One region of the Clostridium sp. CM039 genome, then DNA from elsewhere that is predicted to be linked to it. Evidence: riboswitches for the same ligand, from Rfam matches in the RefSeq annotation. Region 1 holds a riboswitch; the other holds the start of a gene.
The links. A riboswitch is a leader RNA that binds a small molecule or an ion and turns the genes downstream of it on or off. The one in region 1 is predicted to bind FMN.
Positions count from the first base shown of each region.

Region 2: another riboswitch for FMN. It lies ahead of ACWJJ2_RS12060 (ECF transporter S component); the one in region 1 lies ahead of ribD (bifunctional diaminohydroxyphosphoribosylaminopyrimidine deaminase/5-amino-6-(5-phosphoribosylamino)uracil reductase RibD).

Region 1 is NZ_CM143649.1:3,853,356-3,865,962, forward strand. Features, by position in the region: gene ACWJJ2_RS18085 (amino acid ABC transporter ATP-binding protein) at 1-688, opposite strand, end outside; gene ACWJJ2_RS18090 (amino acid ABC transporter permease) at 722-1,363, opposite strand; gene ACWJJ2_RS18095 (amino acid ABC transporter substrate-binding protein) at 1,397-2,194, opposite strand; gene ACWJJ2_RS18100 (hypothetical protein) at 2,408-2,542, shown strand; FMN riboswitch at 2,648-2,761, shown strand; gene ribD (bifunctional diaminohydroxyphosphoribosylaminopyrimidine deaminase/5-amino-6-(5-phosphoribosylamino)uracil reductase RibD) at 3,055-4,161, shown strand; gene ACWJJ2_RS18110 (riboflavin synthase) at 4,146-4,796, shown strand; gene ACWJJ2_RS18115 (bifunctional 3,4-dihydroxy-2-butanone-4-phosphate synthase/GTP cyclohydrolase II) at 4,881-6,089, shown strand; gene ribH (6,7-dimethyl-8-ribityllumazine synthase) at 6,145-6,606, shown strand; gene ACWJJ2_RS18125 (hypothetical protein) at 6,892-7,197, shown strand; gene ACWJJ2_RS18130 (HAD-IB family hydrolase) at 7,256-8,002, opposite strand; gene ACWJJ2_RS18135 (5-formyltetrahydrofolate cyclo-ligase) at 8,049-8,630, opposite strand; gene ACWJJ2_RS18140 (hypothetical protein) at 8,902-9,108, shown strand; gene ACWJJ2_RS18145 (FAD:protein FMN transferase) at 9,500-10,429, shown strand; gene ACWJJ2_RS18150 (NusG domain II-containing protein) at 10,413-10,799, shown strand; gene ACWJJ2_RS18155 (Gx transporter family protein) at 10,822-11,325, shown strand; gene ACWJJ2_RS18160 (hypothetical protein) at 11,801-12,232, shown strand; gene ACWJJ2_RS18165 (helix-turn-helix transcriptional regulator) at 12,233-12,436, shown strand; gene ACWJJ2_RS18170 (RnfABCDGE type electron transport complex subunit B) at 12,506-12,607, opposite strand, start outside.
Region 2 is NZ_CM143649.1:2,585,515-2,598,121, forward strand. Features, by position in the region: gene ACWJJ2_RS12000 (glycine C-acetyltransferase) at 1-931, opposite strand, end outside; gene ACWJJ2_RS12005 (lysophospholipid acyltransferase family protein) at 1,155-1,862, opposite strand; gene queG (tRNA epoxyqueuosine(34) reductase QueG) at 1,901-2,893, opposite strand; gene epsC (serine O-acetyltransferase EpsC) at 2,908-3,501, opposite strand; gene cysK (cysteine synthase A) at 3,785-4,696, opposite strand; gene ACWJJ2_RS12025 (NAD(P)/FAD-dependent oxidoreductase) at 5,294-6,274, opposite strand; tRNA gene ACWJJ2_RS12030 (tRNA-Trp) at 6,389-6,464, opposite strand; tRNA gene ACWJJ2_RS12035 (tRNA-Trp) at 6,505-6,580, opposite strand; gene tsaE (tRNA (adenosine(37)-N6)-threonylcarbamoyltransferase complex ATPase subunit type 1 TsaE) at 6,711-7,169, shown strand; gene tsaB (tRNA (adenosine(37)-N6)-threonylcarbamoyltransferase complex dimerization subunit type 1 TsaB) at 7,166-7,879, shown strand; gene rimI (ribosomal protein S18-alanine N-acetyltransferase) at 7,872-8,321, shown strand; gene ACWJJ2_RS12055 (polysaccharide deacetylase family protein) at 8,453-9,370, shown strand; gene ACWJJ2_RS12060 (ECF transporter S component) at 9,482-10,111, opposite strand; FMN riboswitch at 10,203-10,381, opposite strand; gene ACWJJ2_RS12065 (Tex family protein) at 10,439-12,607, opposite strand.

The DNA of each region.
Region 1 (12,607 bases):
GTAATTCAGGAGTGGAGTTCGCTAGTATTTCTCCATTTTCCATGAAAATAATTCTATCTGATATTTCTCTTGCAAATTGCATTTCATGGGTAACTACTATGAGTGATATTTTATCAATGGCAAGAGATTTAATGACCTTCAACACTTCGCTGACTAGTTCAGGGTCTAATGCAGAAGTTGGTTCATCAAAAAGAATTAATTCTGGATTCATTGCAAGACATCTAGCAATTGCAATTCTTTGCTTTTGTCCACCAGAGAGAGTACAAGGATAAGAATTTATTTTATCTATTAAATCCACTTTTAAAAGTAATTTTTCTGCAATGTCTATAGCATCTTTCTTATCTATATTATTTACTATAATAGGAGCTTCAATTATATTCTCAAGAACGGTTTTATGAGGGAATAGATTGAAGTTTTGAAAAACCATACCTATTTTTTTAGCAGCATTAATTGATTCAATATTATTAATTTTCTTTTTAGATTCTGCAATAGTTACGCCATTAAATTCAATGAGTCCATTATCCATATGCTCAAGACCACTTATGCACCTAAGCAGAGTGCTTTTCCCAGAGCCAGAAGGACCGATAATTGATATTACCTCGCCTTTTTTCAAACTTAAAGATACATTCTTTAAAACCTGGGTTTTATCATAACTTTTATTTATTTTACATATCTTGAGTAAATCCATAGTAGCACCATCCTTTATTTATCACATTGTTCTTTATTCGTAAATTGAATATTTTTTTTCAAGCTTTTTAAAAGCCAACACAATAAGAGAAGTAAAGATTAAATATATTATTGCGGCAATAAAAAAAGGAGCGATTGTAAAATCTCTAGTTACAATTTCCCTAGCAGCTCTTAGTAAATCTTGTAATCCAATTGCAGCTACTAAAGCGGTATCTTTTATTAGAGTAATCGCCTCATTACAAGTTGGTGGAATTATCCGTTTAAAGGCTTGGGGTAGTATTATTTTTGACATAGTTTGTCTATAATTCATGCCTAAGACTTTAGCGGCCTCGTATTGGCCTTTATCTATAGATTGAATACCGGATCTGAATATTTCTGTAAAATAAGCTCCGTAATTCAAAGAAAAGGTAAGAACGGCTGCAGTAAAAGGAGAAAATTTAATGCCTATAATAGGTAACCCGAAATATGTAAAAAACAGTTGGAGAAGTAAGGGTGTTCCGCGAAATAACCAAGTATAGAGGTCCACAATCTTACTAAGTATTTTTAAATTTGAAACTTTGATTAGTGCGCCTATTATTCCAAGAGGCAAACAAAAGATTATTGTTGCAAAATACAATTCAATTGTAAAGAGGCTCCCTTTTAAAATATAAGTTGTAATGTCTATAAAATTAGCCAAATCTAACACTCCTTCAGAAAAAATTCATAATTATTATTTGATTATATCTTTGCCGAACCATTTCTTTGATATAGTATTGGCAGTTCCATCATTTTGTATTTCATCTAGTTGTTTATTTATTTCTGCAGTAAGGCTTGTATCAGTTTTTCTTATACCTACGCCATAATCTTCTACTCCTAGATTTTCATTAATAACTTTATAATCACCAGGTTTTTTACTAGCATAGTATCTTCCAACTACCTCATCCACTATAACAGCATCAATACGACCAGCGTTTAAATCGAGTAGCGCTTCTGTATTGTTTGAATATTTCTTGGCCTCCTTTAGTGAGTTAGTAAGTAGTGAATCTTTAGCAAGTGCAGCTTCACTGCTGCTACCCATTTGCAAACCTACAATTTTATCAGTTAAATCACTTTTTTTAGAAATAGTTGACTTGTTTTTTACAATAATTGTTTGCTTATTTTGAAGGTATACTTTAGAAAAAGCAATTTGTTCTTTTCTCTTTTCTGTTATTGTTAATCCATTCCATATGGCATCAATATCTTTATTGTTTAGACTTAATATAATTCCGTCCCATTCTACTGGTTTAAAGGTTACTTTTACGCCCATTCGCTTGCCTACTTCTTTTGCCATATCAATGTCAAAGCCTACAATTTCACCACTTTTATCTCTAAATCCCATTGGTGGAAAGTTATCATCAAGACCAATTATTAGTTCTTTTTTGTCTTGTATATCTTTTAAAGAATTATCAGCTGTGGGGGTGTTTCCGCAGCCAGATAAAATAGCGGTTGAAAGTATTGCCACAATTAGTAAGTTAAATTTAATTTTCATTATTAACACTCCTTTATGAATTCTATAAATACAATATTACTTTATTACGTTAGTTATGTAAAGCGGTAAATTAAAGATTAATTAACTTATATATAAATATAAAATTATTACAAGATAAAAATTTATAAATTTTTTAGAATAGATGGGAAAATCATAGTAGTATAAATCTCTCTTCCAGTGGAAAATATAAATGAAGAAAGGGGAGTGTTTTAAATGAGTATAAAGCAGAAACTTACTAATGAGCAATTATCTTCAGTAGGAATTAAGAGAACTGATAATGACAAAGATATGCATACGAATGATGTAAATATTAAAAATAATGAAACAAGAAATAAAAAAAACAAATAAATCATTTAAAAGTGTTTATAGCTAATATTTTGATTAATTGTTTATATTTATAAGATTCGCTTGACATTAAAATAACAAAGTGGTATTCTTAAGTTGAAAATTTAATAGATCCTTCAGGGTAGGGTTAAATTCCCAACCGGCGGTATAGCCCGCGAGCCGAAAGGTAGATCTGGTTTAATTCCAGAGCCGACAGTAAAGTCTGGATGAGAGAAGGAGAATAATGATAAATATAGGAGATTTTCATTTATTAACTATGAAAAATAGTTAATACTGCTTTTATATTTTATTGTGAATATATTTAGTGAACAGCACCGGTAGGTGATGATTTAACAGCACCGATAGGTGATGATTTGACTAGATATATAATTAGCTTATTGAGCCCTGAAAACTTTGTTTTCAGGGCTTTTATTATTTTAGCCACATATATGATTTTATTTGATCAAAGTTATGCATACTAAGAGAGAAATATTTATGAAGATTGGCACCAGAATTATAGAATTAGGGGTGATAAATTGGATAATTATTATATGAGAAGAGCTCTTGAATTATCTAAAAAAGCGGTGGGGTTTGTAAATCCTAATCCATTGGTTGGCGCTGTTATTGTAAAAGATAATAGGATAATCGGTGAGGGGTATCATGAATATTTTGGTGGACCACATGCAGAAGTAAATGCTTTTAAAAATGCCAAAGAAAATGTAGAAGGTGCAACAATGTATGTAACTTTAGAGCCTTGCGCACACTATGGTAAAACGCCACCTTGCGCTGATGCTATAGTGCAAAATAAAATATCTAAAGTGGTAATTGGAATGATAGACCCTAACCCATTAGTTGCAGGGAAGGGAATAGAAATTCTAAGAAGTAGTGGCATAGAAGTAACTACGGGCATAATGGAAACTGAAATAAAGAAAACAAATGAAATATTTGTAAAATACATAACTCATAAAAAGCCATTTTGCATCATGAAAACTGCTATGACAATAGACGGAAAAATAGCAACTTCTATTGGTGAGTCAAAGTGGATAAGTAATGAAAAATCTAGAGCGTATGTGCATGAATTAAGGCATATGGTAACTGGAATTATGGTGGGAATTGGAACTGTCCTAAGTGATGATCCAGAACTTACTACAAGAAGAGAATGCATAATTAGCAAAAACCCAATAAGGATAATTATAGATAGCACAGCAAAAATACCAATAGATGCAAAGGTGTTAAAATGTGATGAAAAAACAAAAACTATTGTCGTTACAACAAAATTTGCGAAAGAGACAAAAATTGAAGCTATTAAACAAAAAGGCGCACAAGTTATTATAACGCCAAGTAAAAATAACCGAGTGAATTTAAACTATTTAATGAGAGTACTAGGTGATATGGGGATAGATAGTATTTTGATTGAGGGTGGCAGTACTCTAAATTATGCTGCATTAGAAGAAGGCATCGTTGATAAGGTTATTACTTTTATTTCCCCGAAAATATTCGGCGGAACAACAGGTAAGACTCCAGTAGGAGGACAGGGAATAGAACATGTAAGTGATGCTATATTGCTTACGGATACTGAAGTAACTAGATTTAACGAGGACATTATGATAGAAGGGTACGTGAATAGATGTTTACAGGGTTAATTGAGGAAATTGGAGAAATAAAGTCTATAGAAAAAGGTGCGAGGTCTGCGAGAATTACCATAAAAGCTACAAAGGTTATATGTGGAATAAAGATTGGTGACAGTATTAGCACAAATGGAGTGTGCCTTACCGTAACAGAATTTAATAAAAATAGCTTCAGTGTAGATGTAATGGCGGAGACTATAAGAAGTAGTAATTTAGGGAAATTGAAATCTGGTTCTCATGTCAATTTGGAAAGGGCATTAATGGCTAGTGATAGGTTAGGAGGCCATATAGTAAGTGGACATATTGACGGAATAGGAACTATTGTAGATTTTTGCATCGAAGAAAATGCCACTTGGGTGTCTGTAGAAACTACAGTGGATATATTAAAGTATATTGTACATAAAGGATCGATTGCAATTGACGGTATTAGTTTAACTGTAGCATATGTTGATGAAAACATTTTCAAAGTATCAATTATACCTCATACAAGAGGTGAAACTACTTTAATTAGTAAAAAAGTAGGTGACGAGGTTAACCTTGAAAGTGATATGATGGCGAAGTATATTGAAAAACTGCTTAAATATGGTGAAGCTCCAGAAAAAAAGAAATCTATTGGTATGGATTTTCTCGAAAAAAATGGATTTGTATAAGCAATCAGTTGTAGACACAGCAAATAACATTACATCGCCAAAAGTGATGATTACAGCACAAAGTGATAATTAAGGGGTGGAAAAATGTATAAATTTAATACTATTGAAGAAGCTTTAGAAGATATTAAAAATGGAAAAATGGTTGTTGTGGTAGATGATGAAGATAGGGAAAATGAAGGAGATTTAATTATAGCAGCCGAGAAAGCTACTCAGGAAAACATAAATTTTATGGCTAGGTATGCACGTGGACTTATATGCATGCCTATAGTTAAAGATAGATTAGATAAGTTAAATATAAATCAGATGGTGGTAAATAATACTGATGTGCATGGAACAGCATTTTCTGTTTCTATTGATGCTGTAACTACCACTACAGGAATATCAGCTGCAGAGAGGGCAACTACTATATTAAAGGTGATAGATTCGGAGGCTTCATCAAAAGATTTCAATAGACCAGGCCATGTATTTCCTCTAGCAGCAAGAGAGGGTGGCGTATTAAATAGGGGCGGTCATACAGAGGCTGCTGTTGATTTAGCAAGACTTGCAGGGTTATATCCTGCAGGTGTGATTTGTGAAATTATGAATGAAGATGGATCAATGGCTAGGGTACCAGAGCTTATGGATTATGTGAAAAAACATGATTTAAAAATGATTACCATAGTAGATTTAATTGCTTACAGGAGAAAAACTGAATGCCTTGTAGAAATGGTTACGGAGGCACAAATGCCAACTAGATATGGTGAATTTACTATCTATGGATTTGTTAATAAGATAAATGGAGAGCATCATGTAGCATTAGTCAAAGGTGATGTAAGAAGTAGTGAATCTGTACTTGTTAGGGTGCACTCTGAGTGTCTTACTGGAGATGCACTAGGCTCTATGAGATGTGATTGTGGAGAACAATATGATGCGGCCATGAAAGCAATAGCAAAAGAGAAAAATGGAATATTGCTTTATATGAGGCAGGAAGGACGTGGAATAGGGTTAATTAATAAGCTAAAGGCATACAATCTTCAAGATAAAGGAATGGATACCGCAGAAGCAAATGTAGCTTTAGGTTTCCCTGTAGACATGAGAGATTATGGCATTGGAGCTCAGATATTGGAACTATTAGGTGCTACAAAAATAAGACTCATGACTAACAATCCTAAAAAAATAACAGGAATTTCAGGCTATGGTATTGACATAGTTGAAAGAGTAGCAATAGTGATGAATCACAATGAAAAAGATAAGTTCTATTTGCAAACTAAAAGAGAAAAAATGGGACATTTACTTGACCCTGAACGAGTATAAGTGTTAAGCACATTCAAGTAAACAATATGATATTAAATTAATAGGAGGAATAGAAATGATAACGTATGAAGGTAAATTAATAGCAGAAGGTTTAAAATTTGGGATTATAGTAGCAAGATTTAATGAATTTATAGGTGGAAAATTATTAACGGGAGCACTAGATGGTTTAAAACGTCACGGAGTTACAGAAGAAAATGTTGAAATTGCATGGGTGCCTGGTGCATTTGAAATACCTCTAGTTGCAAAAAAAATGGCTAAGTCTGGTAAGTATGATGGTGTGATATGTTTAGGAGCAGTAATAAGAGGCGCTACATCTCATTATGAATATGTATCTGGTGAGGTAACTAAGGGAATTGCATCTGTATCACTCGAAACAGGAGTTCCAATTATTTTTGGAATTCTTACTACTGAGAATATCGAGCAAGCTATTGAAAGAGCGGGTACAAAAGCAGGTAATAAAGGGTATGATGCTGCAGTAACTGCAATAGAAATGGCAAATTTATTAAAAGAAATTTAAAATAATAGAACAAAAAAATTCTCCTGCGTGCATTGCAAACGAACTTAAAACTGGAAATTCGATTAAGAAATTCTAAATCAAATTTAATAGTTTATACGTTTCTTATTGCAAGTCACTTCGGAGAAATTCCAAAGTTGCTATTCAGCTGATTTTTAGGTACTACTTTGGGTATTCATTAGGGGTGCATAACAATTATTAACTGTTATGCACCCCTAGACTTTTTTCGCTTTCATCTATACTTATGATATACTATTCTTAAAGATAAGTAGAATGGGGGTAGTCCAAATGGGTATAGGCGATAGTGTATTTACTATTATATTTATTATGATGGGTGCATCGGCTGTTGTTTCTGGTTTGAATTTTGAGAAGAAGCAGGGGAAAAAATATAAGGGCGAAAATTTAGATGAATATATAAAACTAAATAAGCTTGTTTTAATTTCAATGGGAGGAATGATTCTAATTGGTACTTTCCTCGGACAAGGGTTACCTTTATTAAAAAATGTAATAACAAATATAACAATTGGAAGTTTATTTCTCATATGGATTGTTTATTCGGTAGTATCCAAAAAGAAATTTTCAACCAAAAAATAATAAACAGAATGGAAGGTTGCGGACTTCCATTCTGTTTTTAATTTTTTAGATTAAAATATTATATTTCAATGTGCTCTGGTTTTAGCTTGTAAACCACATCTTTTCTTTCTAGCATTATATTAATTTTTTCTTTTAATGCATCATCGTCTAGAATTTTTAGGAGTAGTTCTTTAGTAGGGTTTATTACTGTAGGGTTACTAATTAACTTTAACATAGAGTAATCTCCGGAAGTATCTCCATAAGCATAACTTTGATCCAAATCAATATTATATTTACAAACAAAATGTTCTATGGCGGCATGCTTACTAACACTATCCCACATAGGAATAATAGCACCAGTGTAAATATTATCTTTATTCAATTGATACTTTGTTCCTATATAATCATCAAACCCGTATTTTATAGACATTTCGCGTACAAGTTCTATTGGACTGCCTGATACAGTGATAATGATATGACCCTGGCTCTTATGCCATTTAATTCTATCACGGGTGTAGGTATAAACCCTATCCCCTTTTTGCTTTACAATTTGCTTAGCAATAAACTCGATTTGACACTTATGAAGTCCAATTATGGCCTCGGTATAAATATCAGCCATTTTAAGCAGGTAATTATCATAATTTCCTATTCGCTTATCCCATTTAACATAATAGGGTTTTACTTCTTTGTACCATTTATCATTTTCTATTATTTCGCTTTTAATCAATTTTTTGAATACCTCACTAATTAAACTATCTCTATAGAGAGTACCATCAATATCAAAGAAAGCAGCTATTCTTTTTTTCAAAGTGATCACCTCCAACATCGGTATAATATAATTATTTTAAGAAATTTAAGAAATTTATAATTAGCTATTCGGGAAATATTATTCTTTTTTCAGTGATTATGAAATCCAATGGCACATCATATTCACCAGTGGGCACTTTATCAACTATTTGATAGTCATAGGCTATGCCTATAGTAGGAGTAAGTTTCGTCTTTTTAGGTAAAAATCTATCATAATAACCAGCACCAAAACCTATCCTATTGCAATGTTTATCAAATACTACGCCGGGAACTATTATTAAATCTATATCCTCAATATTAACTTTATCTAATGAGTCATGTTTTGGCTCCATAACACCAATACTAGATTTAGAAAGATCAGTAGTAAGATTATTTATTTTAAAAGGTATTATTTCTCGCTTAGATTGTATGCAATAGGGTGCAATTACTGTTTTACCGTTATCCAAACACCACTTAGCAAGAGGATAGGTATCAACTTCTTTATTGAAACTTAGGTATAACATGATATTTTTGCAATTTATAAATTCAGGTAACTCCATAATTGTGCCTATAATTTTATTGCTAAAATTACTTACATCTTGAATCTTCATACTTTTTCTTTGATGTAGCATATTTTTTCTTAAAGTATCTTTAAGATTATCTTCCATAAGTACCCTCCCCTAGAAATTATTTAAATATTATACTATAAAATTTAAATTAGTATAACATATGTTTATCATATATGCAATTTATAGAATTATATATAAGTTTATATTATTTTAGATAACCAATCTTAAGCAAAATAACACTTCCATAAGTCTCAAGTAATGCATTAATACATTAAAAATTATAAATTGGGAAGTCTATAATTATAATATTAAAGATGCAGGAGTATTAAAAAATACTAGGTATCTTTAAGAAATATAAGGAGGAATATTCATGGACAATTCAAAAATAAGAGAAGTTAATGGAATAGACCACGTTGGAGATGTGCCAAGTGCAAAGAAAGGAATCGTAGATTTTCTTTCAGGTGAGGACAGATATAAAGACTCTATCCCACAGGATAGGCTTAATTCTTACAAAAAAGGTCGTGAAATAGCAGTAGAAATAGAGAATATTTTAAATGGGGATCAAAGGGATTATTAGAATTAAATAAATTTAATATTATTCAAAAATGGGTATAGAGTTTTAATTCTATACCTTTATTCTTTATAATGCAGTTTAAATTGATAAAGTTGAAAAATGATTGTAGCTTTCTGAAAAGTCTGATATTATTATATCTGTAATAGTGTTTGTAAAATTACAAAGACATAAAGAACTTTTTACGTGTTTTTATGGATATTTCAAGTAATATAGGGAGGTTATTTTAAATACATATATGCTATAATATATATTGTATTTAAAAACAATCTAGGGGTGGTGATGTACCATAAAAGGTTCACGTAAAACATGTCGTATACTGTTATTATTGTCTATTTCAATACTTTTAACATCTTGCAAAGGTAATACAAAACCTGTTGAAAAAGAGACCTACCTAATGGGCACAATTGTTCAATTAAAGGTATATGGTGGAAACGCAGAAAAAGCAACCGAGAAAGCATTAAAGAGGGTAAATGATATAGAAGATAAAATGTCTGTTAATATTGAAACTTCTGAAATTACAAAATTAAATGCTAAATCTGGAATTTCAGGTGAGAAACTTAGCGCCGATACATATTACGTAATAAAAGAAGCTGTTAAATATGGTAGATTAACTGGAGGTGCTCTTGATGTAACTATAGAACCAATTGTAAAGCTATGGGGTATAGGTACTGACAAGGAGAGAGTTCCAACAAAAAATGAAATTGATGAAAAATTAAAGCTAGTTGATTATAATGATATTATTCTGGATGAAAAAAATTCAACTATCAAGTTAAGGCGAGCGAGCCAAGCTATAGATTTGGGCGCTATAGCAAAGGGATATACGGCTGATGAAATAAAGAAGGTTTTAATAGATAATAAGATTAGCAGTGCGCTTATAAATTTAGGTGGTAATGTTTATGCTGTAGGAAGCAAACCAGACGGAACTAGCTGGAATATAGGAATACAAAATCCATTAGATACGCGTGGAGAATACTTAGGAACTGTTAGTTTTACTGATAAATCCGTGGTTACATCAGGCAATTATGAGAGATATTTTATAAAGGATGGTGTGCGGTATCATCATATATTTGATCCTAAAACTGGGTATCCAGCAGATAAAGGTATCATAAGTACAACTATAGTATCGGATAAATCAATTGATGGAGATGCACTATCTACAAGTACTTATATCATGGGACTTGAAAAAGGGATTAAATTGATAGAGTCTATTAAAGGTGTAGATGCTATTTTTGTTACCTCGGATAAAAAAATATATGTTACATCAGGCCTTAAAGATAGTTTTAACCTAACGAACAAGGAGTTTATTTATGAAAAAGGGCGATAAAATAGTTTTCATAATACTTTTAATTATTGTAGTAATATCTTTTAGTGTAGCTTTAATATACAAAATCGCAATCAAGGGGTCAGAAAATATTGCAGTTATTAAAAGCGCCGGTACAGTGATTAGAACTATTGATTTAAATAAGGTAAAAGAGCCACAAGAGTTTACTATAAAAACAAAAGATGGCCATTATAATACCATACTAGTTACTCATGATGGTGTTAAGGTAAAAGATTCTGATTGTGCACATAAAGAGTGTGTTAAAAGTGGAAGTATATCAGAGCCAGGTGGGATGATTGTATGTTTACCTAATAAACTTATGATTAGTATTGAAGGCGAAGCAAATAAAGGTATTGATGGTGGGACTTTTTAAATTAAAAAATGTAGGTGAAAATATGGGAAAGACTAAAAGAATGGTTTTACTCAGTATGTTAGTTGCAATAGCATTAGTTATTTATTTAATTGAGGCCCAGATTCCAGTGCTATTTCCAGGAATAAAATTAGGGCTTGCTAATTCTATATCGTTAGTTGCATTAATATTACTAGGGTGGAAAGAAGCATTTTTAATAATGATTTTAAGAACCTTATTAGGTTCTATTTTTGGTGGAAGCATGTCAGCCTTTATGTTTAGCATTGCAGGCGGAGTGCTAAGTAATATAGTAATGGTATTGCTTTACAAGTATCTTAAGAATCACTTAAGTATACCTTCAATAAGTGTTTGTGGATCTGTTTTTCACAATGTAGGTCAGCTACTTGTGGCCGCTTTTATAATTAATGATTTAAGAATATATGTGTATTTACCGGTATTATTAATTTCAGCGATTGTTACAGGGTATTTTATTGGAATTCTATCTAGTATTTTAAAAAGTAGATTAGAAGAAATATTACCACTAAAATAAAAGTATGAAATTTCTCTTGTGAGCATTGCAATACGAACTCGAAACTTGAAATTTGATTAAGGAATTCTAGTCTTTTGCTCATGTGAAATTCTCTAGCACTCACATTCGCCGTCCTGGCAGTCTTACGAGGATTTTACATTCGCAACAGAAGAATTTCTAAATCAAATTTCAATAGTTTTTACGTTTCGTATTGCAAGTCACTCCTGAGAAATTTCATCTTTTGGGCATAATAAGACGTCGCAGTTAAAGGCTGGTCCACATCAGATTTTCTCCTTCATTATTCATACGAAAATTTGATGTGGCACAAGCTCTTTCACTGCTTATACTAAAAGGAAGATTTGGACAATCTTACTCACTGCCTATAGGGAAAACAATCTATTATAGAATCTAAACTTTTATGTTGACAAAATCTCCCTAAAGTTATATATTTATAACATACATGTTATAAATATATAACTTTAGGGAGGTTTCTTTTATGGATCCAAAAATGAGTATTAAATCAAAGCTTGTTCTGCAATTAGGAGTAGCATTATATCAATTAATTGTTTTCTTACTGTATAAACTAAATGTAATCAATCCTGACAAGGGTGCTTCCATGTTTATTCAAGGTCTTTTTGAAATTATGATGGTGGCCATATTTTTCTATAATGAAAAAAGATTAAGTGGTATAACTGATGAATTAGGAATCAGTATATTATCTAAAGTAAATAAGATTGGTATGAATTTTTTAGTAATTTCAATTGTTATATTCAGCTACCGACTTACATCTCCAGCTTTTACAATTTATAAGGAGCTTGTTATTTCAAAGTTTGCAATAGGAGTCTGGTTAATGATAATCATATTTATATTCACTATAATAAGATTATTATCCTTTATGTATTATGATAGAAAGGGGATTTGCAAATAAGTGTCAATTCTAAATACAAACATTAAAGAGTATAGAGAGAAAGCATTAATGAAGCAAGCTGAACTTGCAAAATTAGTGGAGGTTAGACGAGAAACTATAGTGCATTTAGAAAATGGGAGATATAACCCATCCTTAAAATTAGCTATGGATATAGCCAAGGTATTCAATACGACAGTTGAAGAATTATTTAAATTTGTTGATTAATAAATATAACTTTAGATAAATAAAATGAAAAAGATAAGCAGAAGGTTTAAACCCTTCTGCTTATCTTTTTTATTTACTTACTACACTCTCGTCTTTAATAGTGACTTTACTTAAGTTTTCACGAGCTTTTAATGGTTTTGAAATAACCTTTGTAGGACACTTAGTAGAACA
Region 2 (12,607 bases), 1.3 Mb from region 1:
CATTCTTTAAATAATTTGCATTTTCCCAAAGCCTATCATGTAACTCAGTGCTTTCTGTAAGAATATTAATAGCTTCAATAGCCGCACCTGCAGCTCCTGGAGTTAGTGATGTTGAGAATAGGAATGGTCTAGCACGAACCATGAGCCAATCAATTAGATTCTGCGATCCAGCTACATATCCACCTACAACTCCAATAGCCTTTGATAAAGTCCCAATTTGGAAATCTATTTTATCTGACAATCCAAAGTGATGTACGGTGCCTGTCCCTTTTCCAAGGACTCCTGAACCGTGAGCATCATCAACATATGTTATTAAGTCAAACTCTTCTGCTATCTTGACAATTTCCGGAAGTTTCGCAATGTCCCCATCCATAGAGAATACGCCATCGGTAATAACCATTATTTTTTCATATAAACCCGATTCTACTGCCTCTTTTGCCTTATTTCTTAAATCTACCATATCAGAGTGTTCTACTCTTATGATTTTCGCACCAGATAATCTACATCCATCTATTATTGATGCATGATTCAATGAATCTGAAAGAATTGCATCTTTTTTATTCATTACTGCTGAAATTGCGCCCATATTACAATTAAACCCTGACTGAAAAGCAATAGCTGCTTCTGTATGTTTAAATTTAGCAAGTTTTTGCTCTAATTCGATATGAATTTCTAAAGTACCATTTATTGTTCTAACAGCACCTGCTCCTGCACCATATTTTTTAGTTGCTTCAATAGTAGCCTCAATCATTCTAGGATTAGTAGCAAGACCTAAATAATTATTTGAAGATAAGTTAATTAATTTTTTATCTCCAATTGTAATAACAGGCCCATTTGAACTCTTTAGGGTATTTATCACATTATATAAACCTTTACTTTTCAAATCTTCTAAATTTTCTTTTAAAAATTTCCCAAGTACTTTACTTCCCATGTAACATACCTCCAACTTTTTATTTTTGAAATTCTCATTATAATCCATGAGAATTTCATATTTAATCATAACTCTATTATATATCATTTAATAGTAAAATGCCTTTAATTTATAAAATTTATTCCAATTTAATGTAAAAAATGTTTTTTATATACTTTTCGATCAAATAAAATCCATCATAAAGTTTTTTTCTTCATTTTTTTATACTAATGAAACTTTTCTTTCATTTACAATCGGAATATACTCCCCTATACTGCTCTGGTAGCATCACAGCTATACTTGACATTATTTCATGCATAACCCTATCATAATACTCGTTTTTATCCTCATCTTGGTTTTTACTTGGGAGTAAAACAGGCCCACCAATATTAATGTTTACATCTGCATAATTAAATCTTTCTGACGCCATGTCATTGTCATTAATTGATAGTAACTTTTCCGTTCCCCAAATACCTATTGGAACAATTGTTGCCTTTGATAATTTAGCCATTAATATAAGACCCTTCTTACCCTCTATCATTTTTCCATTTCTACTTCTAGTACCCTCTGGAAAAATCATAATGTTATTGCCTTGTTTTAGCGTACTAACAATTTTAGATATAGCTTCCTTATCTGCTGAATTAGGTTTTAACTTTATTGTCTTAGCAACGTGAAAACCTAATTTTGTAAGCTTATTATCTGTTAGCTTTACGCCGGCAACAAAAGTTACATTGTGGTCCTTTAATAACTTATTCATAACTATACCATCTGCATTGCTTAAATGATTGCATATGAAAATTATAGGAGATTTTATATCATTAATTTTCTCTATTCCGTGAGTTTTAATGTTTGCGTATTTATTAATATATGAATCAATTAGTTTATTTGCTATAAAGGATACAACTTTATCTGGCAAAATGTCTATTATTCTTAACACCGCTTTAGAAACCATCACAATTCCACCTTTCATAATAAATAATTATAACATTATTATAATTTTAAAAGCTTTAAAAGTCTATAATAATAATCTCTTATATAAGGCGATGTATCCTTCTCTATAGTTATAATTTTACATTTTTCTGTAATAACCTCATTAATCATTGCATTCCTCTTAAGTATATTTTTACCTCTCCATCCACAAGAAGTTATTTTGTACTTATCTTTAAATAACTGATTATCAATATTCATTAATGCTTGCACGTCGATTCTCTTCATATGTTCATAAGGTTTAAATTCTTCAATAGAGCTAAATTCAATTTCTTTATTAAAGTGACATACTCTCTGACAGGTATCACAACCAAATAGTCTACCATTTAATTTTCCGAACCAAGAATCCTCTATATCTTTTTTCTGTGTTATGTAGGATAGACATATATTTGCATCATTATTTATTCCTACTCTCCCTTTGACTATAGAATTTGTAGGACAGGCTGCTAAACACATCTCACAATCACCACATTTTTGCTTAAGTGGCTTGTCTGGCTCTATTACTAGATCTGTTATTATTTCTCCTAAAAAAACATATGAGCCGTACTTTTCAGTTATCAAAGTATTGTTTTTTCCTATGAATCCCACTCCACTACTGCACGCAATGTATCTTTCCGGAAGCGCATTGCTATCCACAAAGCACATAGCTTTTGCACCCATGCCTTCAATGAATTTGCAAATTTTTTCCATATACTCAGTTGTAACAACATGATAATCTCTACCCATGGTATATTTTGAAAAATGCGTTCTCTGATTAAAATCTAAATCATATAGATATGGAAACGCAATAGAAATTATAGTTTTCCCACTGGGCATATATATAAATGGATTTATTCTATTATCTACAATTTGCTCCTCAAACTCATTTTCTAGCCCTAGTTCTTTTCTTTTCTCAAAATAAGGACTTAGCTCATAGAAAATTCTACATTTGCTAAATCCTATTACATCTAAGCCATTTTTTTTACAAAACTTTATTATTTCTTCTTTAATATCCATATTGTCTTTCCCTTTTATATTACCATATCGTTGTACATTCTTTTAGTTTCACCTGCATAATCCTTAATTTCTATTATAGTTGAATTCTTTACAAAAATTATTCTAGCAGGAATACCTACAGCAGTGGCCTTAGCTAATACATCTTTTAAAACTACAGCATTGGCACCAATCTTACTACCAGTTCCTATTTTAATTGGTCCCAAAATCTTTGCACCAGCACCCACCACCACATCACTGCCTAAAGTAGGATGCCTTTTTCCTGTATCCTTACCTGTTCCACCTAGTGTAACTCCTTGATACAAGGTCACATTGTCCCCAATTTCTGTAGTTTCTCCAATTACTACTCCCGTCCCATGATCTATAAATAATCCTTTTCCTATTTTAGCCCCTGGATGAATTTCTATTCCAGTAAAAAACCTAGCTAATTGAGATATAGATCTAGATATAAAATAGATTTTATGATTATATAATAAATGAGCTATTCTATATATTATTATAGCATGGATAGACGGATATAATAATATTACTTCTACCCAATTCTTAGCTGCTGGATCCTTTTCTAATACATTATTAATTTCGTATCCTAGCAATTTAAACATTTTAAACATATGATAATTCCCTCCTATAGAATTATATTTTGTGAATATCGAAATTCATATTCTTAGATATAAATTTCCATATATGTTAACCCACAGACTACTTATCTATAGAGTAGAAATAAATATTTTCACCTTGTTAAATCATCTCCTGCGGAGCTGCACCATCTTAGTAGAAGATAAATTAACGACTTCAAAAGGAGATTTATGCCCCCACTGAAGTTTTCTATTTGTTAGGGTAGTAACTCCCACTTATAGAAGTGGGAGACTTTCCTTTTGAAATGTCGTTAAAAATTTAATCATAGATTCCCATTGAAATATATTTTTCTCCTCCGTCAGGTGCAACAGTTACAATCTTTCTACCCTTGCCTACTTTACTCGCAATTTTCATAGCTGCTGCGATATTAGCCCCTGCTGAAATCCCTACTAATATGCCTTCTTCTTTAGCTATTCTTTTTGCTATTTCAAAAGCCTCTTCATCAGAAATTTTTATTATTTCATCAACTACACTACTATCATAGATATCTGGCACAAAACCTGCTCCTATTCCTTGTATTTTATGAGGTCCAGGTTCCCCTCCTGATAATACGGGAGAGTTTTCTGGTTCAACCGCAACTACTTTAATTCCAAGTTTAGCTTCTTTTAATCTTCTTCCTATCCCAGCAATTGTTCCTCCAGTTCCTACTCCAGCTACAAAAATATCTACGTCCTCTACATCTCTAATAATTTCTTCTGCAGTAGTATCATAATGTTTTTCTGGATTTGCTAAATTAATAAATTGTTGTGGCATAAAAAAGCTAGAATTCCCCTCCGCTATTTCTTTTGCCTTATTTATAGCACCCTTCATCCCTTTTATCCCATCTGTAAGTACAAGTTGTGCTCCATAAGACTTAATCAAATTGCGTCTTTCAACACTCATGCTATCTGGCATAACAATAATTACTTCATACCCTTTAATTCTTCCAATCATAGCCAAAGCTATTCCCATATTTCCACTGGTTGGTTCAACTATAGTAAATCCTTCTTTTAATATTCCTAGTTTTTCAGCTTTCTCTATCATTCCAAGGGCAGCTCTATCTTTTATACTTCCAGCTGGATTGTATTTTTCTAATTTCACAAAAATATCAGCCATATCACCCTCAACTAATTTATTTAATTTTAGAACCGGTGTTGCTCCTATCATATCTAAAACATTGTTATACATCATAATAATATCCCTCCAATTTTAAAATAAGTAATCTACCTTCAAAAGCTATCTATATTCCTGCATCCTTAGTATTTTAAATAAAAATCATCACGTATATAATTATATTTTTAATATTTCAAAAGTTTTTGGGTACAAAAAAAACTCCCTCTAATTTAGAGACGAAGTTTTACTTCGTGGTCCACTCTAAGTTATAACCACTAAATTGATTATAAAGCCACTTTTTCAAGCACAGCGCTATGCTCTATCACTATAACGGGTGAATCCCGATGCAGCCTACCAAAGACACATTCATGTGACTTTTTCGGTGCATAACTCCAAAGGGCACTTCATATAAGTCGACCATAAGAATCCTCTCAGCTTTAGACTCTCTCTCTGTAAATTCTTCTTATATTACTTTCCTTCTTCTAAGTATTTCCTAGTATTTCAGTATGAATTACTTTTCTTTATTATATTCTTAACATCAAAATATGTCAATACTATTTTTTTGTTTTTATGTCATTATTTTTCACGTTTATATTTACACAAATAAAAAAAACCATTAAAATAAGCTAACAGTTTTAAATTCACTTATATTGGTAAACCATAAAAGTTTACGTACTAGATGTTAGAATTCTTTATGTATTGCGAAGTGCTAATACCTATGTTATAACTTTGCTTTACCACATTTTCAGAAGAATCATAACCAATAGCTACGCTTCCGCAGGCAAAGACGCCGGCTATATTAGTTTGTGAACTTTCATTTAATTCAATTTTCCCTGTTGATTCATTAATTAGTATTTCTACTTGTTTTGCTAATTCATTGTCCGGGTATAAGTTTACAGATAATAGTAACGCATCACAAGAAATATATTCCTCACTATCTTTAATAACTTCATTATTTTTATTAATTTTTACTAAAGTTATCCCCTCAAGCCTTGTTTTGCCTTTGATATCCGCCACCTTCTGTTTTATTTTTAAAGGTATATTAAAATCATTCAGGGAATCAATGAGTTTTTTGTCAGTTGCCTCAATAAAATCTTTACTTTCAACTACAGCTTTAACATTAGCTCCTTCAATTGCTAGCCTACTTGCTACTGTTAATGCAATATCTCCTGTACCCAATATAACTATTTCTTTTCCTGGCATATATCCTTCTATATTTATAAATTTCTGTGCACACCCCACCGTGTATATACCTGCACATCTACTACCTGGCAGATTCAAAAATCCTCTTGGCCTTTCTCTACACCCGGTCGCAATTATTATAGCTTTCGCTCCAATTTTAAAAATCCCATCACACGCATTCACTGCATTAATTTCTTTAGTATTACTTAAATCTAAAACAGTAGTATTTAATTTATATGAAATACCCAATTTATTAACTTTATCTATAAATTTCTGCACAAACTCCGGTCCTGTCAATTCTTCACTAAAAATATTCTTGCCAAATCCATTATGAATACACTGATTTATTGTTCCGCCTAATTGATTTTCTCTTTCTAAAATCAAAATTCTACATTTATAGTGCTCTTTAGCTGAAATAGCTGCTGCAAGGCCTGCTGTACCTCCCCCAATTACTACTATGTCATATAGTTGCATTACATACCCTCCAGTTTTTTTCAGATGCCTAACATTAAAATTTAATGATTCATTATAATGCATATTTAAATAAGTAACGTAAAAACCCGTGAAAATAATTTCACAGGTTTTATTTGGCAGGGGTAGTAGGACTCGAACCTACAACCAATGGTTTTGGAGACCACTACTCTACCAATTGAGCCATACCCCTTTATTAACTTTTAAAATGCAAAAATGTAAAAATGTAAAAATGGCAGGGGTAGTAGGACTCGAACCTACAACCAATGGTTTTGGAGACCACTACTCTACCAATTGAGCCATACCCCTAAAATACATCTGAATTATATCACGTGTTATAAATAAATGCAAGATTTTTTTATATTTTAATCTCTTAGGAAACACTGAGGCCTTTTCTTTTTCTATGTTTTAGGATAAAATATTTAGTGAGGTGAAACTTATGGAATACATAGTAACTACAGTAGACGAAACTTATAAAATAGGCGAATTAATAGGTTCACATGTAAATTCAGGGGACATAGTTTGCTTAATTGGTGACTTAGGCACTGGCAAAACTCATTTAACAAAAGGAATTGCAAAAGGCTTAGATATAAAAGATCATATCACAAGCCCTACATTTACAATTGTAAATGAATATACAGGTCGCTTGAAATTATATCATTTTGATGTCTACAGGGTAAATGACCCTGACGAAATAGCAGCTATAGGCTTTGATGAATATATATTTAGTGATGGCGTTAGTATTATTGAGTGGGCTAATTATATTGAAGAACTGATTCCACCCAATAATTTATCCATTACCATAGAAAAACTTCCTAGATTGGGAGATGATTTCAGAAAGATCAACATCCGATATTCTGATAAAAGATATGATTATATAAAGGAGATAAAACTATGAAGATTTTAAGTCTGGATTCTGCTACACAATCAGCAACTTGTGCTATCCTTGACGATAACAAAGTTCTTGGTGAAATAACTTTTAATTATAAAAAACAACATTCTCAAATACTTATGCCTATAATTGATGAATTATTAAAAAATACAGGAATAACCATAAGTGATATTGATGCCTTTGTAGCATCAAAGGGGCCCGGTTCCTTTACAGGCCTTAGAATAGGGATGGCTACCATTAAGGGGTTAAGCCAAGGCTCAAAAAAGCCTTTTGTAACTGTATCTACCTTAGATTCTTTAGCATATAACTTAGCATATACAGATGGAATTATTTGTCCTTTGCTAGATGCTTTAAGAGATAATGTTTATACTGCCTTATATACTTTTAATAATTACGAGCTCACCCGCATCAGTGACTATATTAATATTTCCTTAGATGAATTAATAAATATGCTTAAAGAGAAAAATTGCAATATTTCCTTTGTAGGAGATGGAACTTTCAAATTCAAAGAAAAACTTATAGCAAATTTACCTAAAGCCAATTTTGCTCCAGCGCATTTAAACTTAGCTAAGGCTTCATCCCTAGGCGAATTAGGGCTCAACCTTTTATCTAATGGAACATTCGATGATATATACTCGTCAGTGCCTATTTACCTTAGGCAGCCGCAAGCTGAGAGGGAGTACGAAGAAAAGATGAGGCAAATAAAAAATGAATAGCGATTTTAAAATTTGCCCAATGGACGCATCATCTATTAAATCCATACTCAATATTAGCGAGTTAAGCTTTCCTATTTCATGGAGCTACGAATCACTCCAAAGTGAACTAGATAATAAATTTGCTAAATATGTTGTATTAAAAAAGGGCAATTCTATAGTAGGTTATGGAGGAATGTGGCTAATTATAGATGAAGCCCATGTTACTAATGTTGCAATTCACCCTGATGCCCGTGGTCATGGCGGCGGCGACCTCATCGTGGAAGCCTTATTTAAAATTTGCAGGAAACTAAAAGTTACAGCAATAACCTTAGAGGTTAGAAGTTCAAATTTCGCTGCTATAAACTTATATCAAAAGTATGGCTTTGAAAATGAAGGCATTAGACGTCATTATTATGAAGATAACGGGGAAGATGCAGTAATTATGTGGAATCGACACCTATAGCAGATAGCGTAAAAAGACTAGCTCTTGCCAGTCTTTTTTTTATTCTCTACTAAAAATTTAGCAAGCATGAGAATAAAATGGTATAATGTGGGTGAACTGTTTAAAATATATTAGAGTAAGGGGTAATATTTATGACCAAAAAAATTATATTAGCACTATTTTTTGCATTACTATTGGTTGGATGCAATTCCTTAGCTAGTCCAACTTCCAGTAAAAGCACAATAGTTTCAGATGATTCTCAGAGTAAATCACCAAAACCAGTAGATAATTCATCTAACATCCCACGCTTATCAACAACGCTTAAAGATCCGATTGTTAGAACATTTGATCAAACTGAAGGTGTGTCAAAAAAAATACCAATATTGATGTATCATCATCTACTAAAGAAAAAAGAAAACACATTTACAAATAATGGTGTAGTATTAAATCTTGAAAATTTTCAGCAACAAATGGACTACTTATACACTAATAAATACACTACAATAAATCTAGCTGAATTAGAACAGTGGCTTTTAGGGAATTTGGAACTACCTAAAAAATCAGTATGTATAACATTTGATGATGGATATTTAAGTAGCTACATTTATGCCTATCCTATTTTGAAGAAATATAATTTTAAAGCTGCACAATTTTTAATTACATCTTATGTCAAGGATAATAGTGTTGAATTTAATCCTAAAACACAACAATTCTTAAGTTGGAAAAATATTTCTGAAACTACTGATGTATTTGAATATTCAAACCATACCCATAATTTACATAAAACAGAGAATAACAAGGGTTATTTAATTACAAAACCTTTAGATTATGTAAAAAAAGATTTAATAAAAAATACGGAACTAACCGGCAGCCATTATCTATCTTATCCTTATGGACACCATAACGATGATGTATTAACCCTTCTGCCTAAAATAGGAATACGAATGGCTGTTACTGTTAATAATGGAAGCGTAAAGAGAGGAGATTCTTTACTAGAGCTAAATAGATATGGAATATATCCTAAAACATCCATATCTACATTTAAAAGCATGGTTAATTGTGAATGGTGAACAATAAAACTAAAGGATGGCTTCTGCATTGTGCAGAAGTCATCCTTTAGTTTGTTAATACCCTTTTTTTAAAATCTTTGAAATAAGTCCCTATTTATATACCAGTGTTTTTTATATTTTTTGTTCTCTACTTTTGTATTCTCTCTCCATATTCTCTTTATGAAGTATAGGCGAAACACTCTTATATAAAGCTAAGGTCATTGCTGATAATACCATTCCTTTAAGTAAATTAAAAGGAATAATTGACCAAATAATGAAAGAATTCAAATCGACAATGTTATGATTTATTTTTGATCCCATTTCTATAACGCTAGCTACTGGGAATCCTAATACTTTTTCATATAAAGGTAAAACAACAAAATAGTTTAATATCCCTGCAAAAATCGACATACAAATTACTCCTATTAATAATCCAGCAATAGCCCCACCTTTGCTTTTGCGGGCCTTGTAAATATATCCCGATACTAATACTAAACATGAACCCACTAGAAAATTTGCTACTTCTCCAACGAAGGCTGTTTTAGTAGCTAGCATTCCATGTAATATATTTTTAAAGAGTTCAATAACTACTCCCGCTATTGGTCCTAATGCAAAGGCCCCTAAAAGTGCTGGCAGGTCGCTGATGTCAATTTTTAAGAAATCAGGGAAAATCGGTATTGGTAACTCAATGTACATCAAAAGAAAAGCCATAACAGATAAAAGTGATATTTTGATTAGTTTAACAAGTTTTTCGTCTCTCATTTTTAGTGCCCCCTAATTAACTATATCTCCTAGGGATGGATATAATACAAGCCCTGACATAGTACTATGCCAGGGCAAATTTATATATATATCACATCTTCTTTTATCCAGACTATACTGTCGGCTTCGGAATCAAATCATCACCCAAGGGTGCTGTCTTAACGACTTCGGAAGGAAAACTCTCTTCCAAAATGTCGTTAAACCGAATCAGCCTTACGGCTCGCGGGCTTTACCGCCGGTGGGGAAATTAGCCCCGCCCTGAAGATTATTAAATTTTATTTTATAATTTAATTATATATAAATACAGTAAAATAAGCAACATATTAATTAATTATTTTTCATTGATAATGATATTCTTTTTCTTTTCTCATCAACTTCTATCACACTAACTTCTACTATATCGCCAACCTTAACCACATCCAATGGATGCTTTACAAATTTATCTGATAACTGGCTTATATGCACTAACCCATCCTGATGAACTCCAATATCAACAAAAGCTCCAAAGTCAGACACATTTCTAACAGTACCCATAAGTTTCATTCCCGGTTTAAGATGGGACATTTGAACTACACCCGTTTTTAATATCGGCTTCGGTAGTTCTTCTCTTGGATCTCTACCAGGCTTTTTAATTTCTTTAATAATGTCTCTAAGAGTTGGAACACCTATCTCCAATATTTGTGCAAGCTCATCCATATTAATATTAATATCTTTTAGTCTATCATCCAAATCTTTAAAGTTTAAAGATTTAAGATCTTCTCTTGTGTACCTTAAAAAATCCAATAATTTTTTAGTAGCATTATACGTTTCTGGATGAATTGAGGTGTTATCTAAAAATTCATTACTCTCCATAACCCTTAAAAATCCTGCACATTGCTCATATGCTTTTGCTCCTAATCTTTTCACTTTTAATAATTCTTTTCTAGTTTTGAACTTACCATTTTCTTCTCTATACGCTACAATATTTTGAGCTATAGCAGCATTTATCCCTGATATATAAGCTAATAAAGAGGGTGTTGCAATGTTAAGATCTACGCCAACAGCATTAACACAATCTTCAACTACTCCTTTTAAGGATTCATCGAGTTTTTTAGCTGCTACATCATGTTGGTATTGTCCAACTCCAATAGCTTTCGGGTCAATTTTCACAAGCTCCACTAATGGATCTTGAAGTCTTCGCCCTATAGAAATAGCTCCTCTAATAGATACATCTATATCTGGATATTCTTTAGATGCAAGCTCTGACGCTGAATATACTGAGGCTCCCGCTTCCGAGACTATAACATAGTACAAATCTTTTGAGCATTCATCCTTAAGTTCTTTAATTATCTGCGCTAAAATTTCTTCAGATTCACGACTAGCAGTCCCATTACCGAGTGACACTACTTCTACATTATGCTTAATTACCAATTTTTTAATAATATCTATAGATTTTTGAATACCGTCCTTACTGCCCGCAGTAGCGTATACTGTAGCTATATCTAAAAGCTTACCAGTATCATCAAGCACCGCTATTTTGCACCCTGTTCTAAACCCAGGATCAAATCCAAGCACTACCTTTCCTTTTATAGGTGACTGCATTAAGAGTGCCTTTAAATTAGCTTTAAATATTTCAATAGCGCTAGTTTCACCCTTTTCTGTGAGTCCGGACCTTATTTCTCTCTCAATTGATGGGAATATAAGTCTTTTTACGGAATCACCTATACTTAACTCTATATACTTATCAGTTTCATTATTCCCTTTTAAACATTTAGCTCTTAAGTACTGAGTAATCTTATCATTATCGGCTTTGATTTTCACAGAAAGTATCTTACTATTTTCGCCTCTATTTATAGCAAGAATTCTATGCGGTGGAATAGATTTAACCCCTTCTTTATACTCATAATACATTTCAAATGGAGTAGTGTCATCAGAACCGCCTTTAGTTTCAACATTTCCTTGATTATGCACTAATGCTCTAATCCACTTTCTGTAATCAGCTTCATCTGAAATCATTTCACTAATAATATCCCCAGCACCTTGAAGTGCGTCCGAAGTACTATTTACTGCATTTTCTTCACTTAAGAATTTCTCTGCATACTCATTTATATCACCCTTAAACTCGCCGCATACAATAATTTCAGCTAAAGGTTTAAGCCCTTTTTCTATCGCAATGATAGCTCTAGTTCTTTTCTTAGGCTTAAAGGGTCTATATATATCCTCTATTTCTGTCAATGTCTCGCTTTTTCTTATTGACTCCTCAATTTCCGCGGTTAGTTTTTCTTGATCACCGATAAGACGTACTACATCTGTTTTTCGTTCTTCTAAGTTCCTAAGATATATAAGCCTCTCTGTAAAGTTTCTAAGGATTATATCATCAAGTCCCCCAGTTCTCTCTTTTCTATATCTAGCTATAAAAGGAACTGTATTCCCTTCATCTAATAATTCAATTACACTTTCCGCCTGTTCTTTAGTTATTGAAAATTCTTTAATTAATCTGTTAGTTATATTCCCCAT